Regions from separate parts of the Streptomyces sp. NPDC052107 genome, predicted to be linked through region 4. Evidence: riboswitches for the same ligand, from Rfam matches in the RefSeq annotation. Region 4 holds a riboswitch; each other region holds the start of a gene.

Evidence for each region. Region 4 has a riboswitch for cyclic di-AMP ahead of AB0M27_RS24300 (M23 family metallopeptidase). Riboswitches for the same ligand answer to the same signal wherever they lie in the genome.
Region 1: it holds a riboswitch for cyclic di-AMP, as region 4 does, so the genes downstream of both, AB0M27_RS19705 (transglycosylase family protein) here and AB0M27_RS24300 (M23 family metallopeptidase) in region 4, are expected to answer to the same signal.
Region 2: it holds a riboswitch for cyclic di-AMP, as region 4 does, so the genes downstream of both, AB0M27_RS13040 (C40 family peptidase) here and AB0M27_RS24300 (M23 family metallopeptidase) in region 4, are expected to answer to the same signal.
Region 3: it holds a riboswitch for cyclic di-AMP, as region 4 does, so the genes downstream of both, AB0M27_RS17405 (NlpC/P60 family protein) here and AB0M27_RS24300 (M23 family metallopeptidase) in region 4, are expected to answer to the same signal.

The regions. Positions count from the first base shown of each region.
Region 1 covers NZ_JBFAWG010000016.1:39,526-47,053, reverse strand. Annotated here, with positions in the region: gene AB0M27_RS19725 (Ppx/GppA phosphatase family protein) at 1-661, opposite strand, end outside; partial or broken gene AB0M27_RS19720 (DUF501 domain-containing protein) at 818-1,267, opposite strand; gene AB0M27_RS19715 (septum formation initiator family protein) at 1,298-1,774, opposite strand; gene eno (phosphopyruvate hydratase) at 1,893-3,200, opposite strand; gene AB0M27_RS19705 (transglycosylase family protein) at 3,549-4,235, opposite strand; cyclic di-AMP (ydaO/yuaA leader) riboswitch at 4,240-4,413, opposite strand; gene AB0M27_RS19700 (transglycosylase family protein) at 4,596-5,639, opposite strand; gene AB0M27_RS19695 (DUF899 family protein) at 5,928-6,611, shown strand; gene AB0M27_RS19690 (cytochrome P450) at 6,605-7,528, opposite strand, start outside.
Region 2 covers NZ_JBFAWG010000009.1:164,615-172,142, reverse strand. Annotated here, with positions in the region: gene AB0M27_RS13050 (ATP-dependent Clp protease proteolytic subunit) at 1-380, shown strand, start outside; gene AB0M27_RS13045 (hypothetical protein) at 388-693, shown strand; cyclic di-AMP (ydaO/yuaA leader) riboswitch at 1,044-1,265, shown strand; gene AB0M27_RS13040 (C40 family peptidase) at 1,269-1,742, shown strand; gene AB0M27_RS13035 (ATP-binding protein) at 2,489-2,947, opposite strand; gene AB0M27_RS13030 (helix-turn-helix transcriptional regulator) at 3,162-4,022, shown strand; gene AB0M27_RS13025 (DUF397 domain-containing protein) at 4,032-4,253, shown strand; gene AB0M27_RS13020 (8-amino-7-oxononanoate synthase) at 4,316-5,443, opposite strand; gene bioB (biotin synthase BioB) at 5,591-6,787, shown strand; gene AB0M27_RS13010 (adenosylmethionine--8-amino-7-oxononanoate transaminase) at 6,780-7,528, shown strand, end outside.
Region 3 covers NZ_JBFAWG010000013.1:123,258-130,785, forward strand. Annotated here, with positions in the region: gene pcrA (DNA helicase PcrA) at 1-976, opposite strand, end outside; cyclic di-AMP (ydaO/yuaA leader) riboswitch at 1,238-1,406, shown strand; gene AB0M27_RS17405 (NlpC/P60 family protein) at 1,414-2,610, shown strand; gene AB0M27_RS17410 (tellurite resistance/C4-dicarboxylate transporter family protein) at 3,053-4,018, shown strand; gene AB0M27_RS17415 (hypothetical protein) at 4,022-4,375, opposite strand; gene AB0M27_RS17420 (NlpC/P60 family protein) at 4,804-5,865, shown strand; gene AB0M27_RS17425 (response regulator transcription factor) at 5,883-6,620, opposite strand; gene AB0M27_RS17430 (PspC domain-containing protein) at 6,617-7,528, opposite strand, start outside.
Region 4 covers NZ_JBFAWG010000023.1:19,997-27,524, reverse strand. Annotated here, with positions in the region: gene AB0M27_RS24310 (pitrilysin family protein) at 1-1,013, shown strand, start outside; gene AB0M27_RS24305 (pitrilysin family protein) at 1,010-2,398, shown strand; cyclic di-AMP (ydaO/yuaA leader) riboswitch at 2,648-2,811, shown strand; gene AB0M27_RS24300 (M23 family metallopeptidase) at 2,824-3,570, shown strand; gene AB0M27_RS24295 (GntR family transcriptional regulator) at 3,770-4,456, shown strand; gene AB0M27_RS24290 (HPr family phosphocarrier protein) at 4,602-4,883, opposite strand; gene AB0M27_RS24285 (GNAT family N-acetyltransferase) at 5,062-7,528, shown strand, end outside.

The DNA of each region.
Region 1 (7,528 bases), on a different contig from region 4:
CGGCCTCGATGTCGGCCCTCATGGCGGCGATCTGCTCCTCGGTGGGCGGGTCGCTCACCTTGCCGTCGTGCACCAGGTGCCGCTCGGTCATCCGCACACAGCCGACGTCCACGGACCGCGCCGCCCGGACGTGCTCCTCGCCGACGACGAACTCGGTGGAGCCGCCGCCGATGTCCACCACCAGGTACGGCTTGGTGAGGTCGCCCGCCCGTCGCCCACCACCACCCTCAATCGAAGGGCGCTCCGTGCCCCCCTTGTCTTGTCCCTTCAGCTCCTTGGTCGCGCCGGTGAAGGAGAACTCGGCCTCCTGGTCGCCGCTGATCACCTCCGGCTCGGCGCCGAGGATGTCCAGCACGCCGCGCACGAAGTCGTCCCGGTTCTCGGCGTCCCGGGAGGCGGAGGTGGCGACGAACCGCACCTTGGCGGCGCCGAGTTCACGGATGACCCCGGCGTACTCCCGGCACGCGGCGAAGGTCCGCTCCAGCGCCTCCGGCGCCAGCCGGCCGGTGCGGTCCACGTCCTGGCCGAGCCGCACGATCGTCATGCGCCGGTCCAGCTCCAGCAGTTCGCCGGTGGCCGGGTCGACGTCGGCGACCAGCAGCCGGATGGAGTTCGTGCCGCAGTCGACTGCGGCGACCCGGGAGAAGCCCTCCGGAACCATCGGCCGGTACGCGAAGAAACCGCTGCGGACCTCGGTCGGGTCGGTGACGGCACCCTCCTCGCCGGGGTGCTCGTCGGCCGGGTCGGGCGCCTGGAGCGGCTGCACACACGGCCCCTTGCGCCACCACTCCGGCAGCATCGCGATCGCCTCGTCACCGAGCGGGTTCACGCCCGGACCGGCGGCCAGGGAGTGCGCGACCAGCACGTGCAGGCACTTCACGCGGTCCGGCATGCCGCCCGCGCTGGGGAAGCCCTCCAGGACCTCGATCTCGTCCCGGCGCCGGATGTAGTCCTCGTGCGCGGCCCGATAGGCGGCGGCCAGTTCCGGGTCGGTCTGCAGCCGCTCCGTCATCTCCTTCATGACGCCGTCCGCCTCCAGCGTCCCGATCGCCGAGGCGGCGCGCGGGCACGTCAGGTAGTACGTCGTCGGGAAGGGCGTGCCGTCGGGCAGCCGGGGTGCCGTCTCCACGACGTCCGGCTGACCGCACGGGCAGCGGTGTGCGATGGCCCGCAGACCCCGCGGCGGGCGGCCGAGTTGCTGCTTGAAGGCCTCGACGTCGGCGTCGGTGGGCTCGGTGCGCTCAGTGGGCGGCGGGGGCGTTTCCATGACTGCTTTTTCGTCAGGCTTTCTGTCGGTTCACTGGTCGGAGGCGTCGGACTTGTCGACGCCGTCCCAGACGTTCGCGTACCAGGGCCGGCGGGCGGCCCCGAGGTCGGCACGGGACTGCTTGGCCGCGCCCGGGTCGATCACCACGTACCCGGTCTCCCCGGGCATCACATAGTGCAGCCGGCGCCGGATCTGCTGCTCGGCGTAGGAGTCGTCCTGCCAGCGCGCCTTGAGGTCGCGCAGCTGCTCGACCCGCTTGCGGGCCTGCTCCTGCTGCCGCTGGAGGTCGGAGATCTGCGCGCGCTGGGAGACGTACTGGCGCATCGGGTAGGCGAGCGCGACGATCAGCGAGCACAGCACCAGCGCGAGCAGCGCCGCGCGGCCGGTGAGCCGGGAACGGCGGGCCTGGCGCCTGGTCTGGGAGCGGTACACGCGAGCCGCCGTCTGCTCGCCGAGCAGCCGCAGCCTGGTCGTGGTGGAGAAACGGTCCCGGTCCTTGACGGCCATCTGGCTTCTCCCGCCTCCCCTTGCCGGTGTCCTTCATACGTGCGTACGTCCCCGGACACGGTACGGGACCGGGTACGGGGACGTACGTACGACTGGCTAAGACTTGGCCCGGGTTGGCTCAGCCCTTGGAGATCTCGTGGTTGCCCTTGAAGCGCGGGAACGCGCTGCGGCCGGCGTACACCGCGGCGTCGTCGAGGATCTCCTCGATGCGCAGCAGCTGGTTGTACTTGGCGACGCGCTCGGAGCGGGCCGGGGCGCCCGTCTTGATCTGGCCGCAGTTGGTGGCGACGGCGAGGTCGGCGATGGTGACGTCCTCGGTCTCGCCGGAGCGGTGGGACATCATGCACTTGAAGCCGTTGCGCTGGGCCAGCTCGACGGCGTCCAGGGTCTCGGTCAGGGAGCCGATCTGGTTGACCTTGACCAGCAGGGCGTTGGCGGTGCCCTCCTCGATGCCGCGGGCGAGGCGCTCGGGGTTGGTGACGAACAGGTCGTCGCCGACCAGCTGGACCTTGTCGCCGAGACGGTCGGTGATGACCTTCCAGCCGGCCCAGTCGTCCTCGAACAGCGGGTCCTCGATGGAGACGAGCGGGTAGGCCGCGACGAGCTCCTCGTAGTACTCCGTCATCTCGGCGGCGGAGCGCTCCTTGCCCTCGAAGAGGTACTTGCCGTCCTTGTAGAACTCGGAGGCGGCCACGTCGAGCGCGAGGGCGATCTGGTCACCGGGGACGTACCCGGCCTGCTTGACGGCCTCGAGGATGAGGTCGAGGGCCTCGCGGTTGGAGCCCAGGTTCGGGGCGAAGCCGCCCTCGTCGCCGAGGCCGGTGGACAGGCCCTTGGACTTCAGGACGGACTTGAGGGTGTGGTACACCTCGGCGCCCCAGCGCAGGGCCTCGGAGAAGGACTCCGCGCCGATCGGGGCGATCATGAACTCCTGGATGTCCACGTTGGAGTCCGCGTGCGAGCCGCCGTTCAGGATGTTCATCATCGGCACCGGCAGCAGGTGCGCGTTGGGGCCGCCCAGGTAGCGGAAGAGGGGGAGGTCGGACGCCTCGGAGGCGGCGTGGGCGACGGCGAGGGAGACGCCGAGGATGGCGTTGGCGCCGAGGGAGCCCTTGTTGTCGGTGGCGTCCAGGTCGAACATGGCCTGGTCGATCAGGCGCTGCTCGGTGGCGTCGTAGCCGACCAGCTCCGGGCCGATCTGTTCGATGACGGCGAGGACGGCCTTCTCGACACCCTTGCCCTGGTAGCGGTTCGGGTCGCCGTCGCGGAGCTCGATGGCCTCGAAGGCGCCGGTGGAGGCGCCGGACGGGACGGCGGCACGACCCGTGCTGCCGTCGTCGAGGCCGACCTCGACCTCGACCGTGGGGTTGCCTCGGGAGTCCAGGATTTCCCGGGCTACGACGACGTCGATGGACGGCACGAGCATCTCCTTCTTGGATGTGACGCTGGAAGTGCGGGGCTTTGTGCCTTACGGCTGTGCCTTGCGACTAGAGCCTAACCGTCCCCGGGGCGTCGGCCACCGACCGACCGTCCCGTGGACAGGGAGAGACACGCAGACGGTACCCATTGTTCATCCACGGAACAAAGAGGCCTGCCGGTGAGGCCCTGCTGAAGAGTGGGGAAACAGCGCGCGGAAACGAAAGACCCCGCCCCGGCGCGTACGGGGGAACACGCGCCGGGGCGGGGAGTCCATGGGGACGGGGTGGCCCTCACGAGGCCCTCAGTGTGCGGGCCGGGGACGTGAGGGCACTGTGAGCCCGTTCGGAGCCAGGTGTCACTTCAGGTGCAGCTGCTGGCCCGGGTAGATGAGGTCGGCGTCCTGGACGATGTCCTTGTTCAGCTTGAACAGCTTCTGCCAGCCGCCCGCCACGTGGTGCTTCTCGGCGATGGCGCTGAGGGTGTCGCCCTTGACGACCTTGTACTCGCCGTCGCCCTTCTCGACCTTCTTGCCGGCCGGGGTGGTGACGGTCTTGCTCGCCGACGGGGCCGTGCGCGTGGTGGAGCGGGAGGCGGCCTGGTCGGTGGAGCGGGTGGTAGTGCTCTTGGTCGTGGTGCTCTTGGTGGCCGCCGGGGCGGAGCCGTTGTACGGCGTGCTCGACAGGCCCGTGCCACAGACCGGCCAGGCACCCTTGCCCTGGCCCGCGAGGACCTTCTCGGCGATGGCGATCTGCTGCGCCTTGGTGGCGAGGTCGGCACGCGCGGCGTAGGCGGTGCCGCCGTACGCGGCCCAGGTGGAGTTGGTGAACTGCAGGCCACCGTAGAAGCCGTTGCCGGTGTTGATGGACCAGTTGCCGCCCGACTCGCACTGGGCGACCTTGTCCCACTCGGAGGCGGTGGCGGCGGAGGCGTTGCCGGCCGCCATCAGCGGGGCGGCGACGGCGGCGCCGGTGACACCGGCGAGCGTGATGGCGCGGACGGCCTTGGACGGACGACGGTGCTTGCCCTTGCCGGAGAACAGCATGGATCGATCCCCTCACCGACGCCTGCGAGGTGAGCTGTCGGGTTCGGGCCGGTTGAGTTGCCCGGCCGCGCACTCGGTTGTCCGAGGGCGCGGCTTCACCCCAAGCCGGTCCAGCGTCAACCGCTGGGCCCGGCGCTTACCTTGGGTCCCCCGCTCCTGCCTACGGCGCTTGACGCGACGACTGTTCCCGGGCATCCACTGGCAGGATTCGGCGTTGCGGTTGCCGGGGCTCGTGGTGACGAGCGGTCCTGACCGTAGACATGCGATCGTCGGATTTTCAAAGACGATCAGGGCTTCTGAGACTCATCCCACACTTTCACCAAACCGGACATCGGTGGCGAAGTGGGGCGTCAATTCCCGCTAGTCGTCGCCGTTTTCGGCATGGACTTTCAGGGTCTGACCGGCGGCGATGTGGTCCGGGTCGGCACCGATGACCTTCTCGTTGGCGGCGTAGAGCGCATGCCATCCGCCGTCGACGTCAAGGGATTCGGCGATGGAGGCGAGGGAGTCGCCCTCACGGACTGTGTAGGCGTCCGGTCCATGGCCGGCGTGACGGCCGGAAGATGTGGCGTTCTGACCGCTTGTCACGCTTTCGTCCGCGCTCTCGCCACGGTGACGTCCGCCACTGCCGAGCGCACCGGTGTCGACCAGGCTCCAGGAACCGGCACTCTGCTGGTAATTGTCCGGGTTGTCGGCGCTCGGGGTTGCCGTGGGAGAGCTGTCGCCTCCCTGTGAACTTCCGCCGTCGAGCGAGCCGGACTTGTCAGTCTTGTCGGACTTCGGGGTGCTGGTCCCGGTGGAGTCTCCGGTGCCGCCCGGGCTCCCGGTGGCGTGCTCGCTCGCGCCCGGGCCCGGTGTGGCGCTCTCGTCCGAGGAGGAGCCGGTGGAGTCCGAGCCGGAAGAGCCGGAGGCGGAGTCCGGGGAGGACGAATCCGGCAGACCGGACGAGTCGGAGTGGCCGGCCGAGCCGGACGCGTCACCCGAACCACCGATGCCGCCGACGCCGGGGTCGACGTCGACCGAACCGGAGTGGGAGGTCAGCCCGGCGGTCAGCGCGCACATGGTCCACGGCTTGGTGCCCTGGTCGGCGAGGATCTTCTCGGCGACGGATATCTGCTGCGAGCGGCTGGCCTGGTCGGCGCTCTCGGCGTACTGCGTGCCGCCGTACTTGTCCCAGTCGTCCTGCGAGATCTGCAGACCGCCGTAGTAGCCGTTGCCGGTGTCCGCACTCCAGGAGCCGCCGCTCTCGCACTCGGCGACCTTGTCCCACGTGGTGCCGTCGGCCGCGTTGGCGCTCGCGGCGCCGAGCAGCGGGATGGCGATGGCGGAGCCGGTCACGCCGGCCGCGACGAGGAGGGCCGGAGCCTGACGGGGGCGACGGTGACGACCGTTCCCGGAGAGCATGCGGAAGCCTTTCGTGCGACAGCAGGACCGGCGGGCGAAGTAGTGCCTCTCGCCACGCTGATGGGTGAACGTATCGGCAGACGATCACTTGTCACAAGTTCATGCCGCGCAGATCACGTGAAGATCACAGAGTTGAATGTTTGCCGTCTCCTGCAGTGCGGTGACCGATCGCCCCCTCCTGCCCGCTTTGTCACCCGTCGGGAACGGCGATGCCTCACGTCCCGTGCGGGGGGGGCCGCAACCATGGACTCGACATGCCCCGGGGGGCTTCCCGTCCAGGAGGACACGATGGCGCGGCACACCCGGCTGCCCGGTGAGTCCGCGGACTACCTCGCCGCACGCGAGGAACTCCGCGACGCCGAGATCGAACTCATGCGCCACCGCGAGAAGGTCGCGGCCCTGCGCAGGGCGCTCCCGCAGGGCGCCGACGTCGACGACTACGTCTTTCTCGAAGGCCCCGCCGACCTCGACGCGGGCGACACGCCCGTCCGCGAGGTCAGGCTGAGCGAGCTGTTCACCGGCCCCGGCCGGCCGCTGATCGTCTACCAGTTCATGTACGGCAAACGGCAGACCGACCCGTTTCCGATGTGCACCCTGTGGATCGACGGCTTCAACGGCGTCGCCCACCACGTCGGCCGGAACGCCGACCTCGTCGTCCTCGCGGCCGCCGACCCGCCCACCCTGCGCCGGCACGCCCGAGCCCGCGGCTGGTCCCGGCTGCGCCTGCTGAGCGCCGGGGACAGCACCTTCAAGTACGACCTGGGCAGCGAGGACGAGGATGGTGTCCAGGACTCCACCGTCTCCGTCTTCACCCGGGACGCGGACGGCACGGTCCGCCACTTCTACTCCGCCCACCCACGCATGTCCGAGGACATCGACCAGCGCGGCATCGACCTCCTCAACCCGGTCTGGCACCTCCTCGACCTGACGCCGGGCGGCCGTGGCGACTGGTTCGCGGGCCTGGACTACTGATCGCCGGTGCCCGCCCGGACCGGCGCGAACTCCACGGGCAGGGTGCGCAGGCCCCGCATGATGAGCCCGCCGCGCCACCGCAGGTCGGCCGGATCGACGGCGAGCCGCAGGTCGGGCAGGCGGGTGAGCAGGGTGGCGAGCGCGGTCTGGCCCTCCAGCCGGGCGAGCGGCGCGCCGAGGCAGTAGTGGACGCCATGGCCGTATCCGAGGTGCTGGTTATCGCGGCGGGCGAGGTCCAGCACGTCCGGGTCGGCGAACCGCTCCGGATCCCGGTCCGCCGCAGCGAGCACGACGAGCACCGGATCCCCCGGCGCGATGTCCTGCCCGCCGATGGTGAGCGGCTCGGTGGCGAACCGCCAGGTCGCCACTTCCACCGGGCCGTCGTAGCGCAGGAGTTCCTCCACTCCGGTCTCCAGCAGGTCTCTTTCCCGCCGGGCCAGGGAGTCCTGGAGACGCTCGCGCTGCTCGGGGTGGGTGAGCAGGGCGTAGGTGCCGTTGCCGATCAGGTTCACGGTGGTCTCGAAGCCGGCGAACAGCAGGATGAAGGCCATCGCCGCGGCCTCGTTCACGGTGAGGTGCTCGCCGTGGTCGGAGGCGCGGATGAGACCGGAGATGAGGTCCTCGCCGGGCGCGGGCTCGGCGGGCAGCGCCTCGCGCTTCTTGTGGATCAGCTCGGCGAGGTATCCGCGCATCTTCTTCACCGACCGTGCGACCCCGCCCCGCGGCCCTCCGCCGTGCCGGATCATCATGCCCGCCCAGTCCCGGAAGTCGTCCTGGTCCTCGCGCGGGACGCCGAGCAGGTCGCAGATGGCGTAGATGGGCAGCGGGAAGGCGAACTCGTGGATGAGGTCGGCGGAGCCTTGCGCCGCGAACCGGTCGATGAGGTGGTCGGTCAGCTCCTGCACCCGGGGCGCGAA
Region 2 (7,528 bases), on a different contig from region 4:
CGATGCGCTACGTCAGTTGCGACGTGGCGGCCTACTGCCTGGGCCAGGCCGCCTCCCACGCCGCCCTGCTGCTCACGGCCGGCACGCCGGGCAAGCGGTTCACCCTGCCCGGCGCGCGCATGGTCCTCTCGCAGCCGCAGCTCGCCGAGCCGATGGAGGGCCAGCCCAGCGACCTGCTCATCCAGGCCGAGGAGTTGGTCCGGGTCCGCGCGCTGACGGAGGAGATGCTGGTACGGCACACCGGGCGCACGGCCGAACAGGTGCACCGCGACCTGGAGCGGGACCTGGTCCTGGACGCCCCTGGGGCGGTGGCCTACGGCCTGGTGGACGCCGTCGTGCCCGGCCGTCGGGTCACCCCCGGCGCACCGGACGCGAGGTGAGCCGCCGATGCTGCCCGATCTGCCGCCGCTGCCCGCACTGACGCATGCCGAGGGCGACCTGATCGACCGTTACCTGGAGGCCGCCGACCTGCTGGGCCGCATCAACCCCGCGCAGGGCGGGGACACCTATCGCGGGCTGCGCGCCGCCCAGGCCCTGGTGCGCAAGGCCGCAGAGCTGCGGGACGCCCTCGCGTTGATGCACCAGCGGGGCGAGACGGAGCTTCACGGGTACACGCTGGCACGGGCCTTGCGGGTCCTGGACGGTGAACGCCGTACCGCGCGCGTCGCGCTCCCGCCCGACGGCGTCGGCTGATCCGGACGCCGGACCAGCCGTACGGGATCCACTCGTCGACCGGCGCTACTCGGGCGGGACTTGAAATGGCCCGAATGACGTACCGCTGTCCGGTGTATATCCGGAGCGTTCTCCGGGCCTCGCGACTTGCGCTCCAGACCGGTGCGTCGTTCGCGGAAAGGCGCGTCATCCCAGGTCCGGGGCTACGCACGGAACCTGACGATGTCTCGAACATCACGCACTCCACCCGAACGGGCGAGTGGTGAGTAACGCCACAAATCCCCGGATGCGTTGGGATTTTCGGACCGGTGTGAGCGAAGATCCCGTCCGACGACAAGCCCCCGCCACCGCGGCGGGGCGGTCCGGGCGGACGCCGAGTCCTGCCGCCGCCCGGATGACCGGTCGACAGGAGTGGATCGGCAGGAGTGGAGGACCCAGGCAAGACGGGTCGCCGGAACGGATGTTCGTCTGCTCGTCGCAGACGGCCCGAGGTTCCGCGCAGCCCTTGGGGTGAAGCCGCGGCAACGCGGCCGGGCAACTTCGCCAGCCCGAATCCGACAGGTCATCCTTCACAGGCGGCTGACGAAGGGTTGCGCATGACTGCGCTCAATCGTGTCCCGTCACTCATGGCCCGGGCCGGTACGGCCTCGGCCCTCACCCTCGCCGCCGTCGGCGGCTCGATCGTGGTCCCCGGTCTCGCCCCCGATGCCTCGGCCGCGACGCTCGCGGCAAAAGCACTGAAGGTCGCGGCCTCCGAGAGTGGGGCCCCGTACCAGTACGGGGCCACCGGGCCGCGCAGGTTCGACTGCTCGGGGCTGACGCTCTATTCGTTCAAGAGGGCGGGCAAGACCCTGCCGCGTACCGCCGCCCAGCAGTACAACAAGACGCACCACATCTCCGTCGGCCGTCGCCGGGCCGGTGACCTGGTGTTCTTCCACTACGGCTCCTACGTCTACCACGTCGGCATCTACGCCGGACACGGGAAGATCTGGCACGCGCCGAGGACCGGGGACGTGGTGCGGCTCCAGAAGATCTGGACGAAGAGCGTCTGGTACGGCCGGGTCAACTGATCCGGTCTGCTACGGCGGGGTCGGCTGGCCGATCCGGTCTGCTACGGCAGGTCGGCTGACCCCCTGTCAGGGCGGGAGCGGCTCCAGCAGCTGGGCCGCTCCCATTACAGTCGGCGCCACCCCGGTGCCCGCCTGAAGCCCACGGGCGGCCCGGGGGTCGGCCCAGGGCGCAGCAACGCCCCTGTCCGCCGTGGAGCACCTCGGCGGCGTCGGACCGGTGCGGCCCTCGACGGCCGGAACGCTCCCTTACGTCATCTCGGCCGTACCAGGCCGCGCCGGGCGCGGACGAGCCGCTCCGATGCCTGCTGCGCGGTGGCCCGGCAGCCCGGTCTCTTGGTCCGAGTCTCGACACGCCGCACGTAGGGCCGCTGCGGCCCGATACCGCTTCGTCCGGACCGGGCGATCGCGGAAGCCCGAGCCCCACCCATCCCAGCCAGACATCCTGGCCTCGCACCGAAGAACCTCATACGGCCGCCACCTCCCGGCCCGCCGGCCTCGGCCCCTCACTCACCGGCCACTCGCGCCGCACCGACGTCGCCGAGCCCCCGTCACCGCGCGCCGACGTCCCCCGACACTCATCCCCGTGCCCGATCTCCCCGGCCCATCGCCACCGCCCCCTCGTCCGCGCGCGTGTCGCCGGCGAGCGCTCATCCCCCGCACCCGACGTCCCCGACCGGTCGTCCGCGGACCCGGCGAGTAGTGCCCCGGAGAGAACTCGCCCCACCGAACCGCCCCCGCCCGGAGGGCTACGGCTCCTGCTGGCCCGCTGCCGGGACCGGCTCGGCCGGGATGATCCAGGGGAGTTCGATGGAGACCGTCTTGCCGCCCTCACGGGTGGGGCGGACGCGGAGTCTGCCGCCGCACTCCGCGGTGAGCCAGCGGATGATGACCATGCCGCGACCGTTGTCCTGCTGGACGGCGGCGGGCAGTCTCTTCGGAAAACGTGGATGACTGTCCGTGACGCCGATGCGGAGGTGTTCGTCGCGGTCCAGGGCGATGTCAACCGTGAAGGTGGGTGATTGACCGAAGGTGTGCTGTACGGCGTTCGTGGCGAGTTCGGAGACGATGAGCCGCACGGTGTCGGCCACGTCGGTGTCCGACGGCAGGCCCCACTCCGCGAGCGTGCCCACGACGTACGTGCGGGCTGCGGAGACCGAGGCGGGATCGCTCGGCAGAGTGACGGATGCTTCCAGATGGTCTGCCATGGCGACGTCGTCCCTTTCCCGCGGGACCGCGGTCCGACACGGAGCCGGATGGTTCGAGTACGGTCCCGGACTGGTGCTTGCTCGTCAGCCTGCCATCACGGGGCCGGTCACGGGGAGCGATCCCCCTAGATATGCATATATCTGTCGCCCGAAGCGGTGAACTCTACGACGCGAGGCCGTATTTGGGCGGCCCGGAAGGAGTAAGGAGGAGCCCATGCAGAACGGGCCGGCAGTGCGCCGCCGCAAACTGGGCGCCGAACTGCGCACGCTGCGTACCGGTGCTGGGCTCACGAGCGGTGAGGCAGCCCGGCTGGTCGGCTGGCACCAGTCGAAGGTCAGCCGTGTCGAGACCGGTGCCAGCGGCGTGAAACCAGCCGATGTCCGGTTACTGCTCGACGCCTACGAGGTGCGGGACGGGCAACTGCGCGAGTTGCTGATGATGCTGGCGGGCTCCGAGGACTCGGGCGACCGGCACCGCTGGTGGCACGCTTACCGCGGGGTGCTGCCACCCACCTACCGGGACTTCATCAGCCTGGAGTCCCAGGCGAGCACGATGCGCACCCTGGAGACCACGGTCGTGCCCGGGCTGCTGCAGACGCCCGAGTACGCCCGCGCGGTGACCCGGGCGGCCGTGACGGACCTGGACGAGGAAGGCCTGGACGCGCTGGTGGAGGTGCGGCTGGCCAGGCAGGACGTGCTCCGCACCGACCCGCCGCTGGAGCTGAGCGCGGTGCTGGACGAGTCGGTGCTGCGGCGCGAGGTCGGCGGCCCGGGGGTGATGGCCCGGCAGCTGGAGCGGCTGATGGAGGCGGCCCGGCTGCCCCAAGTCCGGCTCCAGGTACTGCCGTTCGGCGCCGGAGCGCATGTCGGCCTCACCGGAGCTTTCGTTATTTTCTCATTTCCGAGCACTTCTGATCTGGACGTTGTTGTTCTCGACCAGCTGACGAGTAGCCTCTACCTGGAGCGGAAAGAAGACCTCATGGCCTATGCGGAGGCCTTCGACACCCTTCGGATGCACGCCCTTTCACCCGAGGACACGTTGGATTACATCGCCGGGATAGGTGACGGCGCGTAAGGAGGCACCATGTCAGCTCTGCCTCGGAACGTCCCTGCCAGTACCGACCTGCACGACGTGCGCTGGCTGCGCAGCAGCTACAGCACGGGAGCCAACAACTGCGTGGAGACGGCCCGGCCGCGCTCCGGCCCCGGGGCCGGACTGCTCGCCGTGCGCGACTCCAAGAACCCGGCCGGACCCGCGCTGCTCTTCTCCGCCGAGAGCTGGGCCGGTTTCCTCACCGCCCTCTGACCCGAAGACCACCACGGAGACCCCCGACGACCACGCGCGAAGCACTGCCGTGTCACGCCGACTCATGGTCGCGTTTCGCCGATGACCCGTACAGCGCGCTCGATCTCGGTCCCGGACAGGTCCGCGCGGGCGGTCAGCCGCAGCCGTGAGATGCCGTCGGGCACGGAAGGAGGACGGAAACAGCCCACGGCCAGCCCCGCGGTACGGCAGTCGGCCGCCCAGCGCACCGCCTGCTCCGGGGACGGAGCCCGCACGGAGACCACCGCGGCGTCCGGACGCACCGCTTCCAGACCCGCGGCGGTCAGCCGTGCGTGCAGGTCCGCCGCCACCGCCCGGGCCCGCGCCGCGCGCTCCGGTTCGCGGACGAGCAGCCGCAGCGCGGCGAGCGCCGCGCCGGCCGCCGCCGGGGCCAGGCCCGTGTCGAAGATGAAGGTCCGGGCCGCGTTGACCAGATGGTCGATCACCCGCGCCGGGCCGAGCACCACACCGCCCTGGCTGCCGAGCGACTTGGACAGGGTGGCCGTGACCACCACGTCCGAGGCGCCCGCAAGACCGGCCGCGTACGGCGCGCCACGGCCGCCGTCGCCCAGCACCCCGAGCCCGTGCGCGTCGTCCACGACCAGCCCCGCGCCGTGCTCCCGGCACGCCTCCGCGAGCCCGGCCAGCGGCGCCCGGTCGCCGTCCACCGAGAACACGGTGTCGGACACGACGATCGCCGGACCCTGATGGGTGGCCAGCGCCTTGCGCACCGCCTCGGGGTCGGCGTGTCCGACGACCTGCCTGTCTCCCCGGGCGAGCCGGCAGCCGTCGATGAGGGAGGCGTGGTTGCCGGCGTCGGAGACGATCAGCGAGCCGTGCGGCCCGAGCGCGGTGACCGCGGCCAGGTTGGCGGCGTAACCGGAGGAGAAGACCAGCGCCGCCTCGAAGCCGCAGAAGGCGGCCAGCTCGCGCTCCAGCTCGGTGTGCAGCTCGGTGGTGCCGGTGACGAGCCGGGAACCGGTGGACCCGCCGCCCCAGGTCCGGGCGGCCCGGGCGGCCCCCTCGGTGACCTCGGGGTGGTGGGCGAGGCCCAGGTAGTCGTTGCTCGCCAGGTCCAGCAGGGCTGAGTCGGCGGGGCGCGGGCGCAGGGTGCGTACGAGTCCGGCGCGGCGGCGCGCCTCGGCCTGCTCGTCGATCCAGCCGAACGCCATGGGTCCTCCGGGGCTTTTGTAGGTAGCGGACAGACCCTAGCGGCACGACCAGCCGCCCAGGGTGTGGCAATACCCACACGGTGAACCGTCTCCGTTGTGCAAACTCTCCTTGGCCCCGGGCGGTCCCGTAGGACAGGATCAGGCCTCATGGACCTGCTGAACACGCTGGTGGACAAGGGGCTTCGGCGCGAGCTGCCGACCCGCGAGGAAGCGCTCGCCGTTCTGGCCACCTCCGACGACGACGTACTCGATGTGGTGGCCGCGGCCGGGAAGGTGCGCCGGCACTGGTTCGGGCGACGGGTGAAACTCAACTATCTGGTGAACCTCAAGTCGGGCCTGTGCCCGGAGGACTGCTCCTACTGTTCCCAGCGGCTCGGCTCCAAGGCCGACATCCTGAAGTACACCTGGCTCAAGCCCGACGAGGCCTCCCAGGCGGCCGCCGCGGGCCTCGCGGGAGGCGCCAAGCGGGTCTGCCTGGTGGCCAGCGGGCGCGGCCCGACGGACCGGGACGTGGACCGGGTCTCGGAGACCATCAGGACCATCAAGGAGCAGAACGAGCAGGTCGAGGTGTGCGCCTGTCTCGGTCTGCTCTCCGACGGCCAGGCCGAGCGGCTGCGGGAGGCGGGCGCGGACGCCTACAACCACAACCTCAACACGTCCGAGGGGACGTACGCGGACATCACGACCACGCACACGTACGCCGACCGGGTGGACACGGTGCAAAAGGCGCACGCGGCCGGTCTGTCCGCCTGCTCCGGTCTGATCGCGGGCATGGGCGAGAGCGACGAGGACCTGGTCGACGTGGTCTTCTCGCTGCGCGAACTGGACCCGGACTCGGTTCCGGTGAACTTCCTCATCCCGTTCGAGGGCACCCCGCTGGCCAAGGAGTGGAACCTCACCCCGCAGCGCTGTCTGCGGATCCTCGCGATGGTCCGGTTCGTCTGCCCGGACGTGGAGGTGCGTATCGCGGGCGGCCGCGAGGTCCATCTGCGCACGATGCAGCCGCTCGCGCTGCACCTGGCCAACTCCATCTTCCTCGGCGACTACCTGACCAGCGAGGGCCAGGCCGGCAAGGCCGACCTGGAGATGATCGCGGACGCCGGGTTCGAGGTGGAGGGCGCCGGCGAGGTGACGCTGCCGGAGCACCGGGTCGCGGCCGCGGCCGGCTGCGGATCGGTCTGCGGCACGCACGAGGGCTGCGGCTCGCACGAGGGCGCGCACGCGTGCGGTACGACGGCTGACGCGTGCGGTACGACGGCGGCGCCGGCCGCACAGGAGGCGCGCACCGATCTCGTCTCCGTACGCCGCCGGGGCGCCGGAACGGACCTCGCGCCCAATGCCTGATCTGCCCGGCCTGACCGTGCCCGAGCTGCTGGAGCTGGACCGACGGCATGTGTGGCACCCGTACGGCCCCATGCCCGGACGTAGCGAACCACTCGTCGTGGAGTCGGCGAGCGGGGTCCGGCTGCGCCTCGCCGACGGCTCGGGCGAGCTGGTGGACGGCATGTCGTCCTGGTGGTCGGCGATCCACGGCTACAACCACCCGGTCCTCAACGAGGCGGCGCACGAGCAGCTCGGGCGGATGAGCCATGTGATGTTCGGCGGGCTCACGCACGAGCCAGCCGTACGGCTTGCGAAGCACCTTGTCGACATGTCGCCAAAAGGCCTGGAGCACGTCTTCCTGGCGGACTCCGGTTCGGTGTCGGTCGAGGTCGCGGTGAAGATGTGCCTGCAGTACTGGCGCTCGCTCGGCCGGCCCGGCAAGCAGCGGCTGCTGACCTGGCGGGGCGGCTACCACGGCGACACCTGGAACCCGATGTCGGTGTGCGACCCGGAGGGCGGGATGCACGCGCTGTGGTCCGGCGCACTGCCGCGCCAGGTGTTCGCGGACGCGCCGCCGACGGAGTACGAGGAGTCGTACGCCGATCATGTGCGCGAACTGATCGCCCGTCACGCGGACGAGCTGGCCGCGGTGATCGTGGAGCCGGTCGTGCAGGGCGCGGGCGGGATGCGCTTCCACTCCCCCGTGTATCTCCGCGTGCTGCGCGAGGCCTGCGACGCGCACGACGTGCTGCTCGTCTTCGA
Region 3 (7,528 bases), on a different contig from region 4:
ACAGTTCGGCGGGCGGGAGGTCATGCTCGCCGGGCGGGGTGTCGCCGTCCTCGGCGGAGCGCTCTCCCGTGCCCACGAGTTCCCGTACGAGCGCGTACTGGGCGTGGTTGGTGTCCTGGTATTCATCGACCAGAACGTGCCGGAAGCGACGGCGGTAGTGCTCGGCGACGTCCGGGAAGGCGCGCAGCAGGTTGACCGTCGTCATGATCAGGTCGTCGAAGTCGAGCGCGTTGGCCTCGCGCAGCCGCGACTGATAGAGCGCGTAGGCCTGGGCGAGGGTCTTCTCGAAGCCGTCGGTGGCTTGGGCGGCGAAGTCCTCCTCGTCGATCAGCTCGTTCTTCAGGTTGCTGATCTTCGCGCTGAACGACTTCGGCGGGAAGCGCTTTGGGTCGAGGTCCAGGTCGCGGCAGACCAGGGCCATCAGGCGCTTGCTGTCGGCGGCGTCGTAGATCGAGAACGACGACGTGAATCCGAGCTTCTTGCTCTCCCGGCGCAGGATGCGCACGCACGCGCTGTGGAAGGTCATCACCCACATCGCGTTCGCGCGCGGGCCGACGAGCTGCTCGACGCGCTCCTTCATCTCGCCCGCGGCCTTGTTGGTGAAGGTGATCGCGAGGATCTGGCCCGGGTGCACGTGCCGCTCGGCGAGCAGGTGGGCGATGCGGTGGGTGAGCACACGGGTCTTGCCGGAGCCGGCGCCGGCGACGATGAGCAATGGGGAGCCGGCGTGCACGACCGCGGCGCGCTGGTTGTCGTTCAGCCCCGCCAGCAGGGCCGCCGCGTCGAGGGCGGGACGCGGGGCGCCGTCGCGGTAGTACGCGTCCCGGTCCGGCGGCACGTCGAACTTCCCGCCGAACAGATCGTCCGGAAGCGGCTCCGGAGCGTGATCGTCCTCGGGCGGCGGCGGGGGCTCCTCCTCACGCCCGCGAGGGGCCTGGAGGTCCGCCAGGAAGCTGTCGTCAAAGAGGCTGCTCATCGCTCTACGAGTCTAGGGCGCCCCACCGACAACCGGTCGCCGTCCCCGGAACATGGCCGGTCCGGAACACAGTTGATCTTGACCGCCGAGCGGCCCGCATCCTGCTCACACAGGGGAACCGTCCGATGACACAGGAGCGAAACCTGGCTCAGGTCACGAAAATGTATCGGACATATCACGCACCAACCTTCACAGGAGTCACACGAGTTGGCTAGCGTGCGTCCGGGCCGTACGACCCCTACCGGCGAACCTCGCCGGGCCGCGCGGCCTCCGCCGAGTCCGGCGCGCCGCAGGGCGCCCGGAGCCGGGGACCCACCGACCTTGGGGTGAATCGGCCGGCTCCCACCCGGGACGCCGCCGTAGGGCAACCCTTCCGAACCACCGCCCGAACCCGACAGCTAACCCGGTAGGCGGCCCATTGGAAGGAGTCGCCTCCCTTGGCGTCGCACCGCAAGCCGCGCCCCGGCGGGACCATCGGAACGGGTCTTCGCACCCCCGCCCTCGCCACCGCCGCCCTCACCTCCATGGCCGTGCTCTCGCAGACCGCAGAGGCCGCCCCCAGTACCGATCACGCCAAGCCGAGCCTGGAGGAGGTCGAGAAGAAGGTCGACGATCTGTACCGCCAGGCGGAGTCGGCGACCCAGAAGTACAACGCGGCCAAGGAGCGGACCGGTAAGCAGAGGGGCCGCGTCGACGCCCTCCGCGACGACCTCGCCCAGCGCACCGAACGCCTCAACAAGGCCCGCGAGGAGCTGGGCTCGTTCGCCGCGGCCCAGTACCGCACCGGCGCCGCCGCTCCCGACACGGCCACCTTCCTGCTGGCGAACGACCCGCAGGACTACTTCGACCAGACCCAGCTGATGAACCGGCTGACCTCGCGGGAGAAGACCGCGGTCGACGACTACATCGGCGAGCAGGCCGCGACCATGAAGAAGCGGCGGGAGGCCGCGGAGAGCCTGCAGACGCTGAACGTCTCACAGCACGACCTGCAGACCGCCAAGTCCACCGTCCAGAAGAAACTGGCCTCGGCCCGTGAGCTGCTGTCGCGGCTGAACGCCCAGGAGAAAGCCCGGCTGGCCGCCATCGAGCGGGAGAAGCAGCAGGAGGCGGCGCGCAAGGCGGCCGAGCTGGCGAAGCAGCAGGCGGCCCAGCAGCAGGCAGCTCAACAGCAGGCCGACTCGTCCTCCTCGTCCTCCTCGTCCACGGGGTCCGGGTCCGGATCCGGTTCGACGGGCTCCGGCTCGACCGGGTCCACCACCACATCCAGCTCGTACGACACGAAGGCCGAGAAGGCGATCGCCTTCGCCCGCGCACAGATCGGCAAGCCGTACGTGTGGGGCGCGACCGGGCCGGACTCCTACGACTGCTCGGGCCTCACCCAGGCCGCCTGGAAGGCCGGCGGCGTCTCACTTCCGCGCACCACGTACGACCAGGTCAATGCGGGCACCACGGTCTCGCTCGCCGACGCGCGCCCGGGCGACCTGATCTTCTTCTACGACGACATCAGCCACGTCGGCATGTACATAGGCAACGGCATGATGATCCACGCCCCGAAGCCGGGCGCGTACGTCCGCGAGGAGTCCATCTACTACGGCGGAGAGTCGATCATCCACAGCGTGGTCCGCCCGGGCTGAGGCCCGCCCCGGGCACGGGCGCGCCTCAGCCCTTCGACGCTCCACGCGGGCGTACCGGCGAATCGGACGGCCGCGTGGGCGCGTGCCCATGTCTTGGGCTGCCACGCGCGTGCCGACGTTTCGGGCTGCCACGCGCCCGTGACGGTGCCTTGGCCTCCAGGCGCGCGTCGGCGAATCACGTGGCCATCCACGTGCGCGTACCGGCGTTTCTCGCGCCCACGCGCGCGTGCGGCCTCTTCTTCGTCCACGTGCGCGTGCCGGGGTCTTCTCCGTCCCCGCCCGCGTGCGGCCCTTCATCCGCCCACGCGCACGTGTCGGCTTTCCTGTGTCCACGCGCGGGCTGCCCGCTCTTCCGGCCTCACGCACGCGTACCGGCGTTTTCGGTCTTCACGCGCGCGTGCCCTTCCGGGCAGCGACGCCCCGGCTCCCTAGCATCGGGCCCATGCCCGGCATCTCAGATCTGCGCGCGTGGTGGGCGGGGCGGTCCCCCGCGGCCGGGGCCGCCGTGATGGCGACCGGCATCCTGTCGGTGGGGCTGCACATGACCGGCGACGAGGCGGTCTCCCGGGTGGTGCTGGCGCTGGCGTGCGTCGCCTGGGCCGCGCTGGCCGCGGAGTTCGCGCTGCGACTGGTCGGCGAGCGGCAGCGCTGGGCGACCGAGGCGGAGAGCCCCGGCGCGCTGACCTCCGTCGCCGCGACCACGGTGCTCGGCACCCGGATCTCGGCGCTGGGCCTGCAGACCCTGGCCGAGGCGCTGCTGGCGCTCGCGGCGCTGCTCTGGCCGGTGCTGCTGTTCATGGTCGTACGGCGCTGGGGGCCGCGCATGCCAGGGGCGGTGTTCCTGTGTTGTGTGGCCACGGAGGGGATCGCCGTACTGGCCGCCACGCTGGCCGAGGCCGAGCGCGCGGCTTGGCTCGCGCACACCGCGCTGGTGCTGTTCTGGCTGGGCCTGGTGCTCTACGGCCTGGCGCTGGTCCACTTCGACGCTCGGCAGGTGCTGGAGGGGCCGGGCGACCACTGGATCGCGGGCGGGGCGCTCGCGATCTCGGCGCTGGCCGGGGCGAACCTGCTCATCGCCGGGGACTCGGGCATGTACCTGTGGAACGACGACGACCGCGGCGTGCTGCGCACCGTGACGGTCGCGCTGCTCGTGCTGGATCTGGGCTGCTACGTCGTACTGCTGGCCGCCGAGGCGGCGCGGCCCCGGCCCGGTTACCACGTGCTGCGGTGGGCGACGGTGTTCCCGATGGGGATGACGGCGGTGGCGACGCTGTCCGTCGCGACCGTCTTCAGCGTGCCGTGGCTCGACTGGCCGGGACGGGTGCTGCTGTGGGCGGCGGTGGCGGTGTGGCTCGCGGTCGCCGCCGGTGCGCTGCTCGCGGCCCGCGCCGACGGCAGGGGCGGATGACCGTCAGGTCCACAGGACGGCGATGAGGATGTTCGCCGTGGTCAGCAACCCGACCAGCCCGAACACGCCCTTGTCGACCTTCTCCTCGTCGCGCTTCACATAGACCAGCCCGAGGATCACGATCAGCAGCGCCAGCTTGACGCCGATCTTGATGGTGTTGACGTGGTGGTCGTCGGCCTGGTTGAGGCCGACCAGGGCCACGCCGGTGACCAGCATGGTCAGCGCGCCATGCAGCATCGCGGGCACGAACCGGGCCGTGCCCTGGCCCATCGCCTTCATCTGGGTGAGGAAACCGCCGAGCAGCGCGGCGATGCCGATGATGTGCAGGCCGACGAAGAGATGGATGAGTACGTCCATGGGCCCGGAGCCTAACCAGGGGCCCAGGGGCCTCCTGCCACCGGCCCCGGTCACAGCGGTCGGCGATCACACAGGTGATCTTGCATATATGCGCCCCATAGCACCCCACGCCTCCCGTCCGTCCCGCTTTCCGCGCTTCGGTCACCACGCTCTGTGAAGACGACGCCTCCAGAATGGCCATGCGGTCACTTGCGGTCACATCCCGTCGGTCGGGGGCAGTTCCGTACACTGCGTTACCCACTCGTCACAGTCGGGCCTAGCGTCCTCCCCCAGGTGACCGGCTCCCCACCGCCGCCCGGGCCAGGGGCGGCCGTCGGCCACCACCGCCGAGAAGGGTCCGGCGGTGGCCCGCTTCCCCTGTGCGGGCCGCCGCCGGACACACGGACGTCTCGGTCGTGCGAGTCCTACGGAAGGACGTGACGGTCCAGGTGGCAGTGCACCGCAAGGCCCGGCAACGCTCGATGGGCGGCCATACGGCCCGGACGGCCGCCACGCTCGCCCTGGCGGGCGCGGCCACCGCGACGGGGTTCGACGGGACCGGACACGCCGAACCGCAGCTGACGCCGGCGCAGGTGAAGGCCAAGGTGGACAAGCTGTACCAGGAGGCCGAGGCCGCGACCGAGAAGTACGACGGCGTGAAGGAGAAGGCGGACACGGGGCAGCGGCGGCTGAACGCGCTGCGCGACGAGACCGCCCGCAAGCAGCAGAACCTCAACACCGCCCGGGACGCACTGGGCTCGTTCGCGGCGGCGCAGTACCGCGAGGGCGGCTTCGCACGGACCTGGCAGCTGGCCCTGTCCGGCGACCCCGACCGGTACCTGGACGACGCCGCGTTCGTGGAGCGGGCCGGTGACCGGCAGGCCGCCGCCGTGTCCCGGGTGCGCGAACAGCTGCGGGAGATCGAGCAGCTGCGGGGCGCGGCACGCATCGAGCTGCAGTCGCTGCGGTCACGGCAGGCCGAGCTGCAGCGTCAGAAGAAGACCATCACCGGCAAGCTGGGGGAGGCCCGGCGGCTGCTGGCGGGGCTCACTCCACAGCAGCGGTCCGAGAGCGGTGACGGCAGCGCACCGGGACGTGCCTCCCGCTCGGCCTCGGACGCCCGGGACGCACTGGAGCAGGCCGGGTCGGCCGCGGCCCCGAACGCGCGCGCCGAGGCGGCCGTCGACTACGCCTTCGCCAAGCTCGGCAGCCCCTATGTGTGGGGCGCGGCCGGCCCGAACGCCTTCGACTGCTCGGGCCTGGTCCAGGCCGCCTACCGCTCCGCCGGTATCTCCCTGCCCCGCACCACCTACGCCCAGATCGACGCGGGCCGTCGCGTCTCCCGCTCCGAACTCCGGCCCGGGGACCTGGTGTTCTTCTACTCCGGCATCAGCCACGTCGGCATCTACGTGGGCAACGGGCAGATCATCCACGCCCCGAACCCCTCGGCACCGGTCCGGCTGGCCCCGGTCGACCTGATGCCGTTCGCGGGGGCGACCCGGGTGTCCTAGGGGCGGGCCCGCAGGGGTCAGACCAGGCGGCGGGCCGTCGCCCAGCGGGTCAGCTCATGGCGGTTGGACAGCTGGAGCTTGCGCAGGACCGCCGAGACATGGGACTCGACCGTCTTCACCGAGATGAACAGCTGCTTGGCGATCTCCTTGTAGGCATAGCCACGGGCGATCAGCCGGAGCACCTCGCGCTCGCGCTGGGTGAGGCGGTCGAGGTCCTCGTCCACGGGCGGGGCGTCGGTGGAGGCGAAGGCGTCCAGCACGAACCCGGCCAGCCGCGGGGAGAAGACGGCGTCGCCCTCCTGGACGCGGAAGATGGAGTCGACGAGGTCGGTGCCGGTGATGGTCTTGGTGACATAGCCGCGGGCGCCGCCGCGGATCACACCGATCACGTCCTCCGCCGCGTCCGACACGGACAGCGCGAGGAAGCGCACGGGCTGCTCGGTGTCCGCCATCAACGCCGCGCACCGGCGCAGCACTTCGACACCACCGCCGCCCGGCAGGTGCACGTCCAGGAGGACCACCTCGGGCCGGGTGGCGGTGATGACCGTGACCGCCTGGTCGACGTCCGCGGCCTCGCCGACCACCTCGACGCCGGTCTGGGCGGTCTGCCCGATCTCGGCTTGGACGCCGGTGCGGAACATCCGGTGGTCGTCCACGAGCACCACCCGTACGTGCCGTCCGCCCGCGCCGCCATCGGCGGAACCGGCCCCCTCGGGGGCGCCCGCCGTGCCGTTCGCCTCGGTCGCGTCGCTCATGACGTCCTCTCCGCCCTCTCCATCTCCAGCTCGACCTCCGTGCCGCCGCCCGGCACCGACCGCAGCCGGGCCGTGCCGCCGTTGCGCTCCATACGGCCGATGATCGATTCTCTGACGCCCATGCGGTCGGCGGGTATCGAGTCGAGGTCGAAACCGGGTCCCCGGTCGCGCACGGACACGAAGACCGTCCTCCCCTCGACTTCGGCGTAGACCTGTACGGCACCGCCCTCGCCACCGTACTTGGCGGCGTTCACCATCGCCTCGCGCGCGGCCTGCATCTGCGCGCCGGTCCTCTCGTCCAGCGGGCAGTCGCCGACTATGACCACCTCGATGGGCACACCGTGCTTGTCCTCCACCTCGGCGGCATTGCGCCGCACCGCCTCGGCGACCGTGTCCGGCTCGTCGGCCTCGTCCTTGCCGGTGCCCTCCGGCTTGTACAGCCAGGTGCGCAGGTCGCGCTCCTGGGCGCGGGCGAGGCGGCGCACCTCGTTCGCGTTGTCGGCGTTGCGCTGGATCAGGGTGAGGGTGTGCAGCACGGAGTCATGGACGTGGGCGGCGACCTCCGCACGCTCCTGGGCGCGGATGCGCATCAGGCGTTCCTCGGACAGGTCCTGGGTCATGCGGACCAGATACGGGCCAGCGAGGAGCGTGATGCCGACGAGGACGGCGAGGGCCGCCTGCAGGACCGCGCCGAGATGGGCGGCCGAGCCCTGCAGCCAGAAGATCGCGGACACACCGGCCGTGACGAGCAGGACACCGCCGGCCGCGCGCAGCAGGGTGAGGGTGCGGCGCCGGCCGCCGACCTCGACCCAGCGGGCCCGGCGGGCGTTGTCCGCCTGGCGCCAGACGAGGGCGACACCGGCCGCGACGAGGACGGCGGGCAGCAGATACGCCTTGGCCGCACTGGT
Region 4 (7,528 bases):
ACGAGTCCATGGAGAACCAGCGGGACGTCGTCAAGAACGAGCGCCGCCAGCGTTACGACAACGTGCCCTACGGCACCGCCTTCGAGAAGCTGACCTCCCTGTCGTACCCGGAGGGCCACCCCTACCACCACACGCCGATCGGCTCGATGGCGGACCTGGACGCGGCCACCCTGGAGGACGCCCGCCGGTTCTTCCGCACCTACTACGCGCCGAACAACGCGGTGCTCTCCGTGGTCGGCGACATCGACCCCAAGCAGACCCTCTCCTGGATCGAGAAGTACTTCGGGTCGATCGCGTCCCACGACGGCAAGCCCGCCCCCCGCGAGGGCTCCCTGCCGGACGTCATCGGCGAGCAGAAGCGCGAAGTGGTCGTCGAGGAGGTCCCGGCGCGCGCCCTGATGGCCGCCTACCGGCTGCCGCACGACGGCACGCGCGCGTGCGACGCCGCCGACCTCGCCCTGACCATCCTCGGCGGCGGCGAGTCCTCCCGCCTGTACAACCGGCTGGTGCGCCGCGACCGTACGGCCGTCGCCGCCGGCTTCGGCCTGCTGCGCCTGGCCGGCGCGCCCTCCATGGGCTGGCTGGACGTGAAGACCTCCGGTGACGTCGAGGTGCCGGTCATCGAGACCGCCATCGACGAGGAGCTGGCCCGGTTCGCCGAGGAGGGCCCCACCCCCGAGGAGATGGAGCGGGCCCAGGCCCAGCTGGAGCGCGAGTGGCTGGACCGGCTGGGCACGGTCGCCGGCCGCGCCGACGAACTGTGCCGCTACGCCGTCCTGTTCGGCGACCCGCAGCTCGCCCTCACCGCCGTCAAGCGCGTCCTGGAGGTGACCGCGGAGGAGGTCCAGGAGGTCGCCGGGGCCCGCCTGCGTCCCGACAACCGCGCGGTCCTGGTCTACGAGCCGAAGTCCCCGGAGAAGGCCCCGGACGCCGACGTCCCCGAGGACCCGGAGCAGGAGGCCACCGTAGAGGCGGGCGCCGACGAGAACGAGAACGAGGAGACGGCCAAGTGACCCAGCTCGCCACCATGGACTTCCACCCCCAGCCGCAGCCCGGCGAGGCCAGGCCGTGGGCGTTCCCGGCGCCCGAGCGCACCGCGCTCGACAACGGCCTGACCGTGCTGCGCTGCCACCGCCCCGGCCAGCAGGTCGTCGCCGTCGAGGTGCTGCTGGACGCGCCCCTGGACGCCGAGCCGTCGGGCCTGGACGGCGTCGCCACGATCATGGCGCGGGCCTTCTCCGAGGGCACCGACAAGCACTCCGCCGAGGAGTTCGCCGCCGAGCTGGAGCGCGCGGGCGCCACGCTGGACTCGCACGCCGACCACCCCGGCGTCCGGCTCAGCCTGGAGGTCCCGGCCTCCCGCCTGGCCAAGGGCCTCGGCCTGCTCGCCGACGCGCTGCGCGCGCCCGCCTTCGCCGACAGCGAGGTGGAGCGGCTGGTCCGCAACCGCCTGGACGAGATCCCGCACGAGCTGGCCAACCCCTCCCGCCGGGCCGCCAAGGAGCTCTCCAAGGAGCTGTTCCCGGTGGTCTCGCGCATGTCACGCCCCCGCCAGGGCACCGAGGAGACCGTCGAGAAGATCGACGCCGCCGCCGTACGCGCCTTCTACGGCCGGCACGTACGCCCCGCCACGGCCACGGCGGTCGTGGTCGGCGACCTCACCGGCGTCGACCTGGACGCGCTGCTCGGCGACACCCTGGGCGCCTGGACCGGCACCCCGGGCGAGCCGCGGCCCGTGCCGCCGGTGACCGCCGACGACACCGGGCGCGTGGTTATCGTGGACCGGCCCGGCGCCGTGCAGACGCAGCTGCTCATCGGCCGCGTCGGCCCCGACCGGCACGACCGTGTGTGGCCCGCCCAGGTGCTCGGCACCTACTGCCTGGGCGGCACCCTCACCTCCCGCCTGGACCGCGTCCTGCGCGAGGAGAAGGGCTACACCTACGGTGTGCGCGCCTTCGGCCAGGTCCTCAGGTCCGCGCCGGACGGCACGGGCACGTCGATGCTCGCCATCAGCGGTTCCGTGGACACCCCCAACACCGGCCCGGCGCTTGAGGACCTGTGGAAGGTGCTGCGCGCCCTCGCGGCGGACGGCCTGACCGACGCCGAGCGGGACGTGGCCGTGCAGAACCTCGTCGGGGTGGCGCCGCTGAAGTACGAGACCGCGGCGGCCGTCGCGAGCACGCTGGCCGACCAGGTCGAGCAGTACCTGCCCGACGACTTCCAGGCGACGCTGTATCAGCAGCTGGCCGCGACGGGCACGGTGGAGGCCACGGCGGCCGTCGTGAACGCCTTCCCGGTGGACCGCCTGGTGACCGTCCTCGTCGGTGACGCCGCCCAGATCAAGGCGCCGGTGGAGGCGCTCGGCATCGGTGAAGTGACCGTGGTGTCGGCCGAGTAGGGCGAGCCGTCGCAGCGGCCGGGTACGCCCGAGAGGCCGCACACGCGCGTGGGGCCCTGACGGTCTACGGACCGTCAGGGCCTCCGCTGTTCCAGACCCTTCCCCAGATGCCCGATTTGAGGCGGAGGTTGCCTGTCTGCCCTGTGGGATGCGCTACAAAAGCCCGGATCGGTTTGGGGTTCGAAAGCGGGCTTACGTAGCGTCGCCCAGGCTGTTCGTCGGTAGGCAGTGCGCCGCACCCGCGGCACCGGACAGCCATCGCCGAGTCCCCGTACGGCGCGAGCCAGGGGAGCCGGGGACCCACGCAGTCCCTGGGGTGAATCGGGCGCCCGCGCGAGCCGCGAGGGGGCCCGTAGGAGACCTTCCTGCTCCGAACCCGTCAGCTAACCCGGTAGGCGAGAGGGAAGGAAAGGACCAGCCACTCCATGGCGTTCATGTGCGCCACCGGGAAGCACCGCAAGCCCGGCCGGGTCAAGCGCACCACCGCTCAGGCGGCGGGCATCGCGGCCCTCACCACCACCGGTGTCATCGGCACCCTCGCCGCCTCCCCGGCGCTCGCCGCCGAGAACACCGTGGAGCAGACCGGCCTCACGCCGGTCCTCACCCTGAGCGACGACGTGGCCGAGCACATCGACGCGCAGGCCGCCGCGCAGCAGCAGGCCGCCGAGCAGAAGGCGGCCGAGGAGGCCGCCGCCGAGAAGGCGAAGCAGGAGCGCGAGGCCAGGGCCCGCGCCGCCCGGGAGGCCGAGCGCAAGCGCCTGATGAACACCTTCGTCGCCCCGATCGCGAACTCCTACGTCTCCACCGGCTACCGGGCGAGCAGTTCCCTGTGGTCCTCCGGCTCGCACACCGGCATCGACTTCCACGCGGCGAGCGGCACCCCCGTCCACGCGGTCGGCTCCGGCACCGTCGTCTCCACCGGCTGGGGCGGCGCGTACGGCAACCAGATCGTGATCAAGATGGCCGACGGCATGTACACCCAGTACGGCCACCTGTCGTCGATCGGCGTCTCGGTGGGCCAGCAGGTCACCCCGGGCCGGCAGATCGGCCTGTCCGGCGCGACCGGCAACACCACCGGCCCGCACCTGCACTTCGAGGCCCGCACGACCCCCGACTACGGCTCGGACGTCGACCCCGTCGCCTACCTCCGCAAGCACGGCGTGAACGTCTGACGCCCCCCTCGCGCGGCATGCGAAGCCCCGGCTCACCGAGCCGGGCTTTCGTCGTTTTTTCGCGGGCGCGACCCGATCCGCTGACCAAAAAATATCCATGGATTCCGGTCCGCCGTCGGAAATTCCGGCTCATTGGAATAGAGTCACGGAACACGCGTCCATCGTCGACGTTTCACGGGGATTAAGGCGGAGGTCGGTCATGCGTATTCCGGCGCACTCGGTGTGCACGGCCATCCGGGATGACATCGTCGCGGGTGTCTACGAGCGCGGCGGCCGACTGACCGAGGAAGTCCTCGCCCGCCGCTACGGCGTCTCGCGCGTCCCCGTCCGCGAGGCCCTGCGCACCCTGGAGGCCGAGGGCTTCGTGGTGACCCGCCGGCACGCGGGCGCGTGTGTGGCCGAGCCGACCGAGCAGGAGGCCGCCGACCTGCTGGACATGCGCCTGCTGCTGGAGCCGCTCGGGGCCGCCCGGGCTGCCCAGCGGCGCACCGAGGCCCATCTGAAAGTGCTGCGCGGCCTGGTCAGGCTGGGCCAGGAGCGGGCCAGGCGGGGACACAGCGAGGATCTGCGCTCGCTGGGCGGCTGGTTCCACGAGACGCTCGCCCAGGCCTGCGGCAGCCCCTCGCTGACCGCGATGCTCACCCAGCTCCGGCACAAGATCGCCTGGATGTACGCCGTGGAGGCGCCACCGAGCCCGGTGGACTACTGGGCGGAACACGGCGCCATCGTCGACGCGGTGGCGCGCGGCGACGGCGAGCGTGCGCGGGCGCTCACGGCGCTGCACACCGAGCGCGCGACGGCCGTGCACCGGCTGCGTTTTTCCGGGGCCGGCGAGCGTGTGAGGACATCGCAACACGCCGTAAACATGTCGGGCCTCCGGCATTAACACGGACGCCGTATACAAAGAAGAGTAATTCGGCTGCGTTGTATTTCCGCTGCCCTGATTCCGGTGTGCGCGCAATGAGCCCGGAAACACAGAGCCGCGCCGCCCGAAAAGGCGACGCGGCTCCGGCGTATCAGCGTGCTGCTGTTCAGACCGTCTCGGGCAGTTCCTCAAGACCCTCGGCGACCAGCTTGGCCAGACGGTCCAGGGCGACGTCCGCGCCCTCGGCGTCGGAGGCCAGCACGATCTCCTCGCCGCCCTGGGCGCCCAGGCCCAGGACAGCCAGCATGGAGGCCGCGTTGACGGGGTTGCCGTCAGCCTTGGCGATCGTCACCGGGACGCCTGCGGCCGTGGCGGCTCGGACGAAGATGGAGGCGGGGCGGGCGTGGAGGCCCTCGGCCCAGCCGACGTTGACGCGGCGCTCAGCCATGTGTTGCTGCCCTTCAGTCTTCAGGGTTGTCTAGACCAGTTTCCCATATCGCGAAGCGTGCCTGGAGCGGACCTTCGTCCGCTCCGGTGTGGCGCCAAAACCGCGGCCTCGGTTCCGGCTTCCGTCCTCCACAGACTGCCCCGCGCCGTTGTCGGACGCGAGCCGTACTCTGGGGCCCATGCAGACCTCGGCGGACCGGCAGGACCGGCACCAGTACCCCGCCCACTGGGAGGCGGACGTGGTGCTGCGCGACGGTGGTACCGCGCGCATCAGGCCCATCACCGTTGATGACGCCGACCGCCTTGTCAGCTTCTACGAGCAGGTCTCGGACGAGTCGAAGTACTACCGCTTCTTCGCGCCGTACCCCAGGCTCTCCGCCAAGGACGTCCACCGCTTCACGCACCACGACTTTGTGGACCGGGTGGGACTCGCGGCCACCATCGGCGGCGAGTTCATCGCCACCGTACGCTATGACCGCATCGGCACCGACGGCATGCCCGCCACCGCGCCCGCCGACGAGGCCGAGGTCGCCTTCCTGGTGCAGGACGCGCACCAGGGCCGCGGGGTCGCCTCCGCCCTGCTGGAGCACATCGCGGCGGTCGCCCGCGAGCGCGGCATCCGCCGCTTCGCCGCCGAGGTGCTGCCCGCCAACACCAAGATGATCAAGGTGTTCACGGACGCCGGCTACACCCAGAAGCGCAGCTTCGAGGACGGCGTCGTCCGCCTGGAGTTCGACCTCGAACCCACCGACCGCTCCCTCGCCGTGCAGCGCGCGCGGGAGCAGCGCGCCGAGGCCCGTTCGGTACGGCGGCTGCTCATGCCCGGCTCGGTGGCGGTCGTCGGTGTCGGCCGCGCCCCCGGTGGTGTCGGCCGCAGCGTCCTCGGCAACATCCGGGACGCCGGCTACGGCGGCCTGCTGTACGCCGTGAACAAGGCCTTCCCGGAGGACCTCGGCGAGGTCGACGGGGTGCCGGCGTACCGGTGCGTGCGGGACATCGGCGGTCCGGTGGACCTCGCCGTGGTCGCCGTACCTGCCGAGCACGTGCCCGCCGTGGTCGCCGAGTGCGGGGAGCACGGAGTGCAGGGGCTCGTCGTGCTCTCCGCCGGGTACGCCGAGAGCGGGCCCGAGGGGCGCGAGCGGCAGCGGGCCCTCGTCCGGCAGGCACGCGCGTACGGCATGCGCATCATCGGCCCGAACGCCTTCGGGATCATCAACACCGCGCCCGGCGTCCGGCTGAACGCCTCCCTCGCCCCGGAGATGCCCCGCCCCGGCCGCATCGGGATGTTCGCCCAGTCCGGCGCCATCGGCATCGCCCTGCTGTCCCGGCTGCACCGGCGCGGGGGAGGGGTCACCGGGGTCACCGGCGTGTCCACGTTCGTGTCCGCCGGCAACCGCGCGGACGTCTCCGGCAACGACGTCCTCCAGTACTGGTACGACGACCCCGAGACCGACGTCGCCCTCATGTACCTGGAGTCCATCGGCAACCCGCGCAAGTTCACGCGCCTCGCGCGCCGGACGGCGGCGGCGAAGCCGCTGGTCGTGGTGCAGGGGGACGGTTCCGCGCCCCAGGGACACGCGGTACGCGCCACCCGGCTGCCGCACGCCACCGTCTCCGCGCTGCTGCGGCAGGCCGGGGTGATCCGGGTCGACACGATCACCGAGCTGGTCGACGCGGGGCTGCTGCTCGCCCGGCAGCCGCTGCCGGCGGGGCCGAGGGTGGCGATCCTGGGGAACTCCGAGTCGCTGGGGGTACTGACGTACGACCGGTGTCTGGCGGAGGGGCTGCGGCCTTCGCGTCCGCTGGACCTGACGACCGGGGCGACGGCGGAGGACTTCCATCGGGCGCTGGGCGCCGCGCTGGCCGACGAGACGTGCGACTCCGTCGTGGTGACGGCGATCCCCGTGATCGGGGAAGCGTCGCCGGGGGATGCGGAACTGGCCGCGGCGTTGCGGTCGGCCGCGGCCGCCGTTCCGGGGAAGCCGGTGCTGGTGGTTCATGTGGAGCTCGGGGGGCTTGCGGAGGCGTTGTCGGCTGCGGCCAGTACCGCACCCGCGGCCGTTGAAAAGGCACCCGGCACCGAGGGCGGTGCCCACCCTCTCCCGCTGTCGGCTCCGCTCGAGCGGGGGGACCCCCATCGCCCTGCGGGGCGACTGCCCACCGCGACAGCGGAAGCGGCCGGCCCTCCGGAGGGCACGCACCTCATCCCCGCCTACCCCGCCGCCGAACGTGCCGTGCGGGCGTTGGCTGAAGCCGTCAGGTACGGGCAGTGGCGGCGGGAGACGGCTGATCCCGGGAAGGTGCCCGAGTACGACGACATCGACGAGAAGGGAGCCGCGCGGCAGATCGGTGAGCTGCTCGCGCGGGGGGAAGGGCTCACGATCTCCGAGGCGGAGACCTGCGAGCTGCTCGGCAGGTACGGCATCCCCGTACGGCGCGCTCTGCCCGCGCCCACCCCCGACGCCGCCGCCGAAGCCGCCCGCAGCCTCGGCTACCCGGTCGCCCTCAAGGCCACCGCCCCGCACCTCAGACACCGCGCCGACCTGGGCGGCGTACGTCTCGACCTCGCGGACGAGGAGCAACTGCGCCGCGCGTACGCCGAGTTGATCGAGCTGTTCGGCAAGCCGGAGGAGCTGCGCCCGGTGG